DNA from 2 places in the Arthrobacter sp. NPDC058097 genome. Region 1 is predicted to be linked to the other one. Evidence: riboswitches for the same ligand, from Rfam matches in the RefSeq annotation. Region 1 holds a riboswitch; the other holds the start of a gene.
The links. A riboswitch is a leader RNA that binds a small molecule or an ion and turns the genes downstream of it on or off. The one in region 1 is predicted to bind cyclic di-AMP.
Positions count from the first base shown of each region.

Region 2: linked by a shared signal. The riboswitch ahead of ACFVTE_RS17740 (LysM peptidoglycan-binding domain-containing protein) and the one ahead of ACFVTE_RS15775 (M23 family metallopeptidase) in region 1 are both predicted to bind cyclic di-AMP.

Region 1 is NZ_JBHVSZ010000008.1:279,074-284,134, forward strand. It holds gene ACFVTE_RS15760 (HNH endonuclease) at 1-125, opposite strand, end outside; gene ACFVTE_RS15765 (NlpC/P60 family protein) at 347-1,138, opposite strand; gene ACFVTE_RS15770 (C40 family peptidase) at 1,241-1,951, opposite strand; cyclic di-AMP (ydaO/yuaA leader) riboswitch at 2,004-2,197, opposite strand; gene ACFVTE_RS15775 (M23 family metallopeptidase) at 2,310-3,134, opposite strand; cyclic di-AMP (ydaO/yuaA leader) riboswitch at 3,146-3,388, opposite strand; gene ACFVTE_RS15780 (metal-dependent transcriptional regulator) at 3,599-4,294, opposite strand; gene serC (phosphoserine transaminase) at 4,639-5,061, shown strand, end outside.
Region 2 is NZ_JBHVSZ010000010.1:137,862-142,922, forward strand. It holds gene ACFVTE_RS17735 (NAD(P)(+) transhydrogenase (Re/Si-specific) subunit beta) at 1-1,342, shown strand, start outside; cyclic di-AMP (ydaO/yuaA leader) riboswitch at 1,453-1,653, shown strand; gene ACFVTE_RS17740 (LysM peptidoglycan-binding domain-containing protein) at 1,657-2,622, shown strand; gene ACFVTE_RS17745 (YybH family protein) at 2,869-3,294, shown strand; gene ACFVTE_RS17750 (purine-cytosine permease family protein) at 3,291-4,838, shown strand; gene ACFVTE_RS17755 (LysR family transcriptional regulator ArgP) at 4,859-5,061, opposite strand, start outside.

The DNA of each region.
Region 1 (5,061 bases):
CCGACGACAGGATCGTCGCCTTCGGCCACCACGCTTGCCTTTCCGGTGAGCACAAGGACCAGCGCCCGGCGGAAAGTAACTACCGCCAGCGGTTCATATCCAGCATTCAGAACGAGTGTGCGCATGCACATACCTCTTCACGGCCGCACCCGGCAGAGGCGCGAGGGCCGACTGCCCTCTGCATGTCCGGGCTATGGATCGACACCATAAGAGTAAACACTCACTAGGCAGATGAGCGAATCGAACACAAGCATCGTCATGGCGTGTCACCAGAAATTCATGCGGGCGCAAGCAAAAAAGGACCCCCGCCAGCTGGCGGGGGTCCTTCCGTAACGCTTGGGGTGTCTTAGCCGCCGACGCGGATGAAGACGGGGCCGGAGCCGACGTTCACGCTGAACAGCGCGGTGGTTCCGCCGTTCCAGCCGCCGTGGACGGCCTGGCCGTTACCGACGTACACAGCGATGTGGGCCAGGCCCATGCCGCCGTTCTGGTAGTAGGCGAGGTCGCCCGGCTGAGCTTCAGCAGCGCTCACGGTGCGGCCGAGGGACAGGTAGCCTGCCGGCCAGCCGTGGTAGTGGATGCCCACGGCGGCGAGTGCGTTGGTGGCCAGCGCGGTGCAGTCCTGGGAGACGCCCAGCTGCGCGTAGGCAGCAGCGGCGATGGCAGCACCCTTGCCGCTGGCGGCAGTGGTCTTCGGCGCTGCCGGGGCAGCGGTCTGGACGGCGGCGGTAGCCTGGACAGCCGGCGCGGCTTCAGCAACCGGAGCAGCCTCTTCGGCGGGAGCGGCTTCCTGGACCTTGACAACAGGCTTCGGGGCCTCGACGACGGGAGCCGGGGTGGTGGAGACAGCAGGCTTCTCATAGGAGATGGCGATGCTGGAAGCGGCCGAGATGGTGGCCGGCGCCGCAGCGGACTGGACTTCCAGCGTGGAAGCCGGAGCGGATTCGCGCTGAACGTTGGTCTCAGCAGCGTTGGCGGCGATGCCGCTGGTCAGGACAAGACCGGAAGCAGCAGCGATAACTGCGGCCTGGCGGCCCATGCCACCGGCGTTGTCGCCGACGGCCTTGGCAATGACAGCCAGCGAGCTGGTCTTGGTGACCTCGGCGCGGTGCCGTGCAATGGTCGCACGTGTAGTCATTAAAATTTCTCTCTTTCGTGTTCCACGGACCGCGGTAGCAGGACGTGGGTTATCGACGCGCCGGCATCTTGGGGGTAAGCCGGCCCGCCTCGAATCGGATTCTTAGCGAAGGGTGTAAAAAGCGGACGTGCCCGTAGCGGACACCGCGTGCAGGAGAGTGCCCTGCGAAGGGTTCAGCGCGCTGATCATCATGCCGTTGCCGACGTAGATGCCCACGTGGGCGCCGCCGTTCTGCATGACCAGGTCACCGGGAGCAGGCGTGGAGGTGGGCTTCATGGCGTTCCACGCGTTGACGCGGGGAATGCTGATGCCTGCCTGTGCGTAAACCCACTGGGTGAAGCCGGAGCAGTCCCAGCCACTGGGGGTGGTGCCGCCCCAGACGTAGGGGCTGCCGATGCCGGTGTACGCGATTGCTGCCAGTCCGGAAGCTGCGGCGGAGGCCGCACCATCGGTGGACTTGGCGGTGACGGCCTGGGCCGCACCGGCGCTCTCGTCGCTGGCCTGGCCTGCGGTGGCCGTCTGGCTCTCATCGTTCGACTGCGGAGCGATGGTTTCGGCGACCGGGGCTGCCACTGTTGTGACGGCAGGACGCTCGAAGGAGACAGTGGCGGTGGGTGCGGCGGTCACAGCAAGCTGCGCGGCCTGTGATCCGGTCTCCGAGGAGGCGGAAACACCAATGTTGGCGTCGGCCGCGTTGGCAGGCATGCCAACGCTCAGGATGAGTCCTGAAGCAGCTGCGATAACAGCTGCCTGGCGACCTACTGTGCCGGCATTGGCGCTAACCGCCTTGGACACGGAGTCCAACGGGTTCATACGAACCGTTTGCGCGCGGTGGCGCGCGGCATTGTGGCGTGAAGACACGAAGGTAGCCTCTCCCAATGCCTGCGAGGTGAGCTGTCGGATTCGGATGGGAGTCACCCGGCCGCTCCGCTTCCTGGGAAGCTTTGCGACTTAACCCCAAGGTCTTCTTGCGAAGACCAAAATTGGTTCCCCCGCCCCTGCCAGACGATGTAATGCGAACGGACCTTGAGCGGTGGCAGAGTTAGGCAATCCACTCAAGAGCGTCAACTTCGGAAAAGTTGACGCGGTTTAGACGGTACAGCAGTTCGGAGCCAATGTCACATTCAGGTCACGGCGTGTCACAGGAATGAGAGTGCTCACTCGACTTGGCTCAGAGCCAGCCGGTGGGATCAACGACGTCCCCGTTGACCATCACCTCGAAGTGGAGGTGGCAGCCGGTGGAGGCGCCTGTGGTCCCGCTGAGGGCGATAACTTCGCCCCGGGTGACCTTCTGGCCAACCTGGACGCTGGAGGACGACAGGTGGTTGTACGTGGTCTCCAGGCCATTGCCGTGATCGATCACCACGCGGTTGCCTCCGCCGTACGGGTGCCAGCCCGAGAAGGTGACCTTGCCGCTGGCCGCGGCAAGCACCTCGGTGCCGCACTGTGCAGCGAAGTCCTGGCCGCGGTGGAACTCGCCGGCGCCGCCGGTGATCGGGCTGACCCGGTAACCGAACGGCGAGGACTTGACCAGCGTGGTCAGCGGCCCGCCCAGGGTGCCCGCCGAGGCCGCACGGCTGATGCTGCCGGCCGACTGGGCACTCAGGAGCTGCTTTAGCTTTCCGTCCGGGTCACCGGTGGTGGAGACGGACGTGCGGCTGAAGTCGATCTTTGCTGCCGCCTCCGCCGAAACCTTCGGCTGGGCCGGTGAGGCAGCGGAAGCAGACGCCGCTCCCTGCTGCTCGCCGGCAGCGAGGACAGGACTGGTGGCGGGGACAGTAACAGTCAGCAGGAGGCCGGTAGCCGCAAGGGCAACGCCGGCTTTCTGCCCGACGCCACTGGCCGAGGCGAAATCCGTAACCTGCCGGAACGGACCCCTCCGGCGGCGGCGCGCTTCGCGCTGGGCGTCCCGGGGACGGTCCGCGGCGGCGGCCTCCGCAAGGCGCGGCTCCGGAGCGGGACCAGTCGCGCGGCGGCGGCCCCGGGCATTCTGCATGGACAAGTACTGTTTCCTCTCTGGATAGCCTGCGAAGTTAGCTGTCGGATTCGGGTCAGAGAGTTCAGACCCGGTCCGCCATAACAAGCCGTTCCGGCACAGGGGTATCCCGGGAGGATTCCTTAGGCGGAAAAGACTTGCTGCTGCGGACTTCACCCCAAGGCTGTTCGAAACAGCCGGTTGTGGTTCCCCCGCCCCTGCCAGTGGGTGACTCGTGCTGCTGATCTGCTGGCAGGGTTCGGCTCCAGATCAGGTAACGCTTTTGTATCGGCGTTGCCGTTTAACTATAGGCGATTAAAGAGCACGGTAATAATTCCGTTATATTCATTGTGCAAAAGTGGTAGGTCATCCTGCCTGCAGATGTCAGACAGGCTGTGGCTTCCGCCCCGCTTCGCCACTCAGTCGCCTACCGCCCGCGTCAAGGGACCCCCGGCAAGGGACAGCAGGGAGGCGCCCCAGGGGAACTAGTCCAGGCTCACGAAGACGTGCGCAGCAACTTCCGGCGGCAGCTCAAGGGCGCCCTCGAACCCGGGTACGCGGACAGAGATGTACTCCCCCACGCGTTCGAGCGAGACGGCGGCGCCGGGCCGGATCCCGCCTTCATCCAGCTGGAGCAGCAGCTCCGGCTCCACCTGGATGGGTTCTGCCAGGCGGCTGACGGTGACCTTGGATTCGGGGCCGTAGCCGGTCATGGCGTCGAGCAGGTTCACCACGCCGTCGGAGAACGGACGGGCAGGCTGCCCGCCGAGTGCTGCCAGGCCGGGAATCGGGTTGCCATAGGGAGATTCGGTGGGGTGGCCGAGCATTTCGTAGATCCTGCGCTCCACGCGCTCACTCATGACGTGTTCCCACCGGCAGGCCTCGTCGTGGACGTAGGCCCAGTCAAGGCCGATGACGTCGGCGAGGAGGCGCTCGGCGAGCCGGTGCTTGCGCATCACCTCGGTGGCGCGCTTCCGGCCCACTTCGGTCAGTTCCAGGTGGCGGTCACCGGAGACGACGACGAGGCCGTCGCGTTCCATCCGGCCGATGGTCTGCGAGACAGTGGGGCCCGAGTGGCGGAGGCGTTCGGCGATGCGTGCCCGAAGCGCCACGATGTTCTCTTCCTCCAGCTCCAGAATGGTGCGAAGGTACATCTCCGTGGTGTCGATCAGATCCGTCATTCAGCTCAGCTCCTCGAGCACAGTATTTGTGTCCGTCCCACCGTACCGCGGGCCCGTCGCACCGGGATCCGGCAAGCTGCAGCGGCGGTCCTGTATGACGGCGGCGCAGCACCGGCTGTCTGCCCGTACGTCCAGTGCCAGCTTAGCCTATTTTGAATTAGTCCGGATAATTCGCCGGCCTGTGACGGGCACCATCTCAATGACTGGACTATGACGGGGGCGTGTTCCCGCGGTATCCGCGCTTCGGGCAGAATAAGGAGGGTTTCGTGGCGGTCATGGTTGCCTGCTGGCCATCGCCCCGACCCAGCCGAACCGCACTTTCCATGCCGAAAATTGGAGCCATTGTGAGCGACACCAGCATCACTATTCCCGCAAACCTCCTGCCCAAGGACGGACGGTTCGGCGCCGGTCCCTCCAAGGTCAGGCCCGAGCAGATCGAGGCACTCTCCGCAGCAGCCACGACGCTCCTTGGCACCTCGCACCGCCAGGCCCCCGTGAAGAACCTCGTAGGTTCCGTCCGCGAAGGCCTCAGCACCTTCTTCCGTGCCCCCGAAGGCTACGAAGTGGTCCTCGGCGTCGGCGGTTCCACCGCATTCTGGGACGTTGCCAGCTTCGGTCTGGTGGAAGAGAAGGCACAGCACCTGTCCTTCGGCGAGTTCGGCTCCAAGTTTGCCGCGGCCACGAACAAGGCGCCGTTCCTTGCCGAATCCTCCATCATCAAGTCCGAGCCCGGCACCTGCCCGGCCCCCAGGGCCGAGGCCGGCGTT
Region 2 (5,061 bases), on a different contig from region 1:
GCTCTACCTCGCGGCGGCCGTCTTCTTCATCCTGGCGCTGAAGGGCCTGAACTCGCCGCGCACCGCCCGCCGCGGCAACCTCATCGGCGCGTTTGGTGCGCTGATCGCCGTCGTCACCGTCTTTTTCTCAACCCGGCTGGACAACGTCCCCCTGATCCTCGGCGCCATCGCCGTGGGCTCCGGTGTGGCCGCCCCCGTGGCCAGACGCGTCAAGATGACCCAGATGCCGCAGCTCGTTGCCCTGTTCAACGGGGTGGGCGGCGGCGCGGCCGCACTCGTTGCGCTGCTGGAACTGCCGCATGCGGAGGACGCCTGGGTGCGCGTCGCCGTCGTCTTCACCCTGCTGGTCGGGGCAGTCTCCTTCGCCGGCTCAGCCGTGACGTTCGCGAAGCTGCAGGAGCTCATGACCACCCGCCCCGTGGTGTTCCCCGGGCTGCCGGTGCTCATGGGGGCGGTGCTGCTCGCCGCCGTCGGTGCCGCGGCCGCCGTCGTGCTGGGCGGGTCGCTCGTGCTGGCGCTGCTGCTCCTGCTGCTGGGCCTGGTGGCCGGCGTGCTGCTCGTGTTGCCGGTGGGCGGCGCCGACGTGCCGATCGTCATCTCCCTCCTCAACGCGTTCACCGGCCTCGCAGTTGCCGCGTCCGGACTGGTGCTGGGGAACGTGCTCCTGGTGGTGGCCGGGACGCTGGTGGGCGCGTCGGGCACCATCCTCACCCGCGCGATGGCCGCGGCCATGGGCCGCAGTGTGGCCGGCATCCTGTTCGGCGCGTTCCGGGGAGGTTCGACGGCGGGATCCACCGCCGTCAGCGACCGTCCGGTCCGCTCGTCCAGCCCGGAGGACGTGGCGGTGCTGCTCGGCTACGCGCAGCGCGTGATCATCGTTCCCGGCTACGGGCTGGCCGTGGCGCAGGGACAGCACACCGCTGCCGAGCTGGCGCAGGCATTGGAAACCCGGGGAATCAGGGTGGACTTCGCCATCCATCCCGTGGCGGGCCGCATGCCCGGGCACATGAACGTGCTCCTCGCCGAGGCCAATGTGCCCTACGAATCACTCAAGGAAATGGGCGAGATCAACTCCGAATTCCGCACCGCCGACGTCGCGCTGGTGGTGGGCGCGAACGACGTGGTGAACCCCGCCGCGAAGACCACCGCCGGCTCGCCCATCTACGGGATGCCGATCCTCGAGGTGGCGGACGCGCGCCAGGTGGTCTTCCTCAAGCGCTCCATGCGGCCAGGGTTCGCCGGGATCGAGAACGACCTTATGTTCGAGCCGCAGACCACGCTGCTGTTTGGCGATGCCAAGGAATCCCTGACCAAGGTGCTGGGTGCGGTGAAGGCCCTGTAGGGTGTTGCTTTCTCTAACCTTCTTCCAGACGGCAGCCGTTACCGAAATGTGACTTTTGGTGCCGAGGTGCGATAACCTCGGCCGGTGCCCTGGTTCCGCTCAGGGCATTCCCGGGCAGAATGCCGAGCCCTGCCACTGACCGGGATCCGTTCGCAATGACAACTGGCAGGGACGGGGGAACCACGTTAGTACCGGCCTTGCGCATCAAGGCCTAGGGGTTAAGTCCAGACGCACCGCCCAGCAGCGGGCAGGACCGGGTGACTCCCACCCGAACCCGACAGCTAACCCCGCAGGCATGGGAGAGGCACATCACCATGTCACGTAAGTCCACGCCCGCGCGCCATCGCGCCACCCCGACGACGTCCATCGCCCTGCAGGGCCTGCAGTATTCGCTGAAGTCCAATGCCGCCTCGGTCGCCAAGCCGGCGGCCGCGGCCGCCGTCGCTTCCGGTCTCCTCTTCGGTGCCGGGGCACCTGCCCACGCAGGTGCTTACGCGCCAGAGACTCCGGCCGGCGCCGCCCAGTCCGCCACGGCCCCGGCCGGAGCTGCCGTGCAGTCAGTCGCCGGCCAGGCGCTCGCCGCACCGGCCCAGGCCGCACCGGCAGACGCCGGATCTGCTGTGGCCGGAGCATCGCACACCGTAGTGCCCGGTGATACCTTGGGCGCCATCGCGGCACGCCACGGCGTCAGTCTCGATGCGTTGCTCGCAGAGAACGGCCTGACCCTGGCCTCGGTCATTTACCCCGGCGACCAGATCCTCATTCCGGGACCCGGCGCTGCTGCAGCCCCCGCAGTACCTGCAGCGCCGGCAGCACCCGCAGTGCCCGAGGTTCCCGCGGCTCCGGCTGTTCCGGCAGCCCCGGCGGCCCCGGCGGCCCCCCAGCCCACCGGCATGGGAATCTACAACGCCTCCGCGTCAATTACCCCGGCAGCGGCAACCACCCCGGCAACCACCCCGGCAGCCAGCGGCGTGGGCGCGGCCATTGTGGCCTCGGCCCGGGCGCAGCTCGGTGCCACCCAGGACTGCACCGTCCTGGTGGAACAGGCCCTGCGGTCCGTCGGCAAGTCCGTCGGCGACCTCGCGCCCGCGCAGTTCTACCAGTACGGCACACCCGTTTCGTCCCCGCAGCCCGGGGACCTGATGATCAGCGGCGGACACGTCGGCGTGTACATCGGCGGTGGCCAGGCGATCAGCAGCGGCATGAACGGTGTCAACGAAACCATCGTGCACCCGGCCTCCTGGCTCACCGGCTCCACTTACGTGCGGGTCAACGCATAGACAGAGCGCAGACGCCTCACAGGCGGGGCGGTTCAAACAACAGCGGCGGGTGCATAGGCACCCGCCGCTGTTGCGTTTCAGTAGCTGCCGGCTGCCGGGTGCCGGCGCGCGCGAAACAAAAGTCACTGTCAAGCAACAATTGTTGACCGCTGGATACCATGTCGGGTTTACTGGCAGCCTGACCGGATGTGAGCTGGAGCACGTCACGGCTGAAGCATTTGCAAGCACCGCCGAGAGTGAGTTCCCGTGGACCTGATCACCACCGCCATGACCACCGCCGAGATTGAGGCAGCAGCGAAGAAGCTGATGACCGCCTTCGCGGCCACCGATACAGACGGGTACTTCGACTGCTTCGCGCCCGATGCGACCTTCATCTTCCATTCCGAACCGAACCGCCTCACCTCGCGCGGGGAATACCGCGACCTGTGGCAGAACTGGGTGGAGGACGGCTGGCGGGTTGCAGAATGCGCCAGCTCCAACGCGTACATTCAGATCGCCGGCGACAGCGCCGTGTTCAGCCACGATGTCGAAACCGTGATCGACGTTGCCGGCACCAAAGAAACCCTTCACGAGAGGGAGACCATCATTTTCACCAGGACGAAGACAGGCAGCGTGCTCGCCGTCCACGAGCATCTTTCTCCGGCGCCTGCCAGCCAGAAGGCGATCTCATGACCAACGATTCCAAAGCCCCTGCAGTGACCGAAGTCGAAAAGCACGGCATCGAACCGATTCCCGCTGCCGACAGGACGGCGAAACCGCTGGACCTCTTCCGGCTGGTGTTCGGTGGTGCAAACACGTTCGCCACGGTAGTCCTGGGATCCTTTCCCATTCTCTTTGGGCTGTCCTTCAAGGACGCACTGCTGGCCACTGTCCTGGGCGTCGTCGTCGGCGGCCTGATTCTGTGCCCGATGGCTGTTTTCGGCCCGACCAATGGGATGAACAATGCCGTCTCGTCCTCCGGGCACCTGGGCGTGCACGGCCGTGTCGTGGGGTCCTTCCTGTCACTCCTGACCGCGTTCGCTTTCTTCTCCATCTCCGTGTGGAGCTCAGGGGACGCGCTGGTAGGGGGCGCGAACCGCCTGGTCGGGCTGCCCCAAAACGCCGTGACGCTAAGCCTCGCCTACGGCGTCTTTGCTGTCCTGATCCTCACCGTGTGCATCTATGGGTTCCGTTTCATGCTCTGGGTCAACAAGATTGCGGTGGTCGCCGCATCCCTGCTCTTCCTGCTCGGCATCTTTGCATTCGCGGGTTCGTTCGATGCTTCCTACGCCGGGACGTTCGGGCAGGCGGCGGATGCTGCCACCAACGCGCTGTTCTGGCCGTCCTTCATAGGATCGGCGCTGATCGTCATGTCCAACCCGATCTCCTTCGGCGCCTTCCTGGGCGACTGGTCCCGATACATCCCGGCTGAGACGCCAAAGCGAAAAGTCATGGCTGCCGCCTTTCTCGCCCAGGTCGTCACTCTCGTGCCGTTTGGCTTCGGGCTGGTCACGGCCACCATCATTGCCACGGAGGCGCCGTCGTTCTTTGAAAACTCTGACTACGTGGGCGGCCTCCTGGCCGTTTCCCCGGCCTGGTACTTCCTGCCGGTATGCCTCATTGCCCTGGTAGGCGGAATGTCCACCGGCACCACCGCGCTCTACGGAACAGGCCTGGACTTCTCCAGCGTCTTTCCCCGGTTCTCCCGCGTGCAGGCCACGCTGTTCATCGGGTCCATCGCGATCGTCTTCATCTTTGTGGGCCGCTTCGCCTTCAACATTGTGCAGAGCATCTCCACCTTCGCGGTGCTCATCATCACCTGTACTGCTCCGTGGATGATCATGATGATGATCGGGTACGTGACACGCCGCGGCTGGTACGACGCCGACTCGCTCCAGGTCTTCAACCGCCGCCAGGTGGGCGGCCGGTACTGGTTCAACCGCGGGTGGAACTGGCGTGCGATGGGCGTCTGGATCTTCTCTGCGGTTATGGGCATCATGTTCGTGAACGTTCCGAACCAGTTCGTCGGCGCGCTTGGCAATCTCGCCGCCGGAGTGGATCTGAGCATCCCCGTTTCGATCGGCCTGGCGGCAGTTCTCTACCCCGCGGTGCTGTGGCTGTTCCCGGAACCCGCCGACGCGTATGGCCCGGCCGGACCAAGGTTCGTCAGGGCGGCGGCCCCGAAGAACATCCCCATCGTGGACGAGAAGAAGGATCTGGAGCCCGTGCTGTCCTGATCCGCCCCGCCGCACCGAAATTACTTTCGGTGCGGCGGCAGCGTTTGTGCGGCGCGGACGACGGCGTCCGTCACCTCTGCGAGGCCCGGCGAGTCCAGCGTCCACACCTGCCAGTAGAGCCGCAGGTCCTCGCTCCACGCCGGGTCGAGCTCCACGAGGGAGTTTTCCGGGTCCTGCTGGTCCGGCACCATGCCCCAGCCCAGGCCCGCATGGACCGATTCCA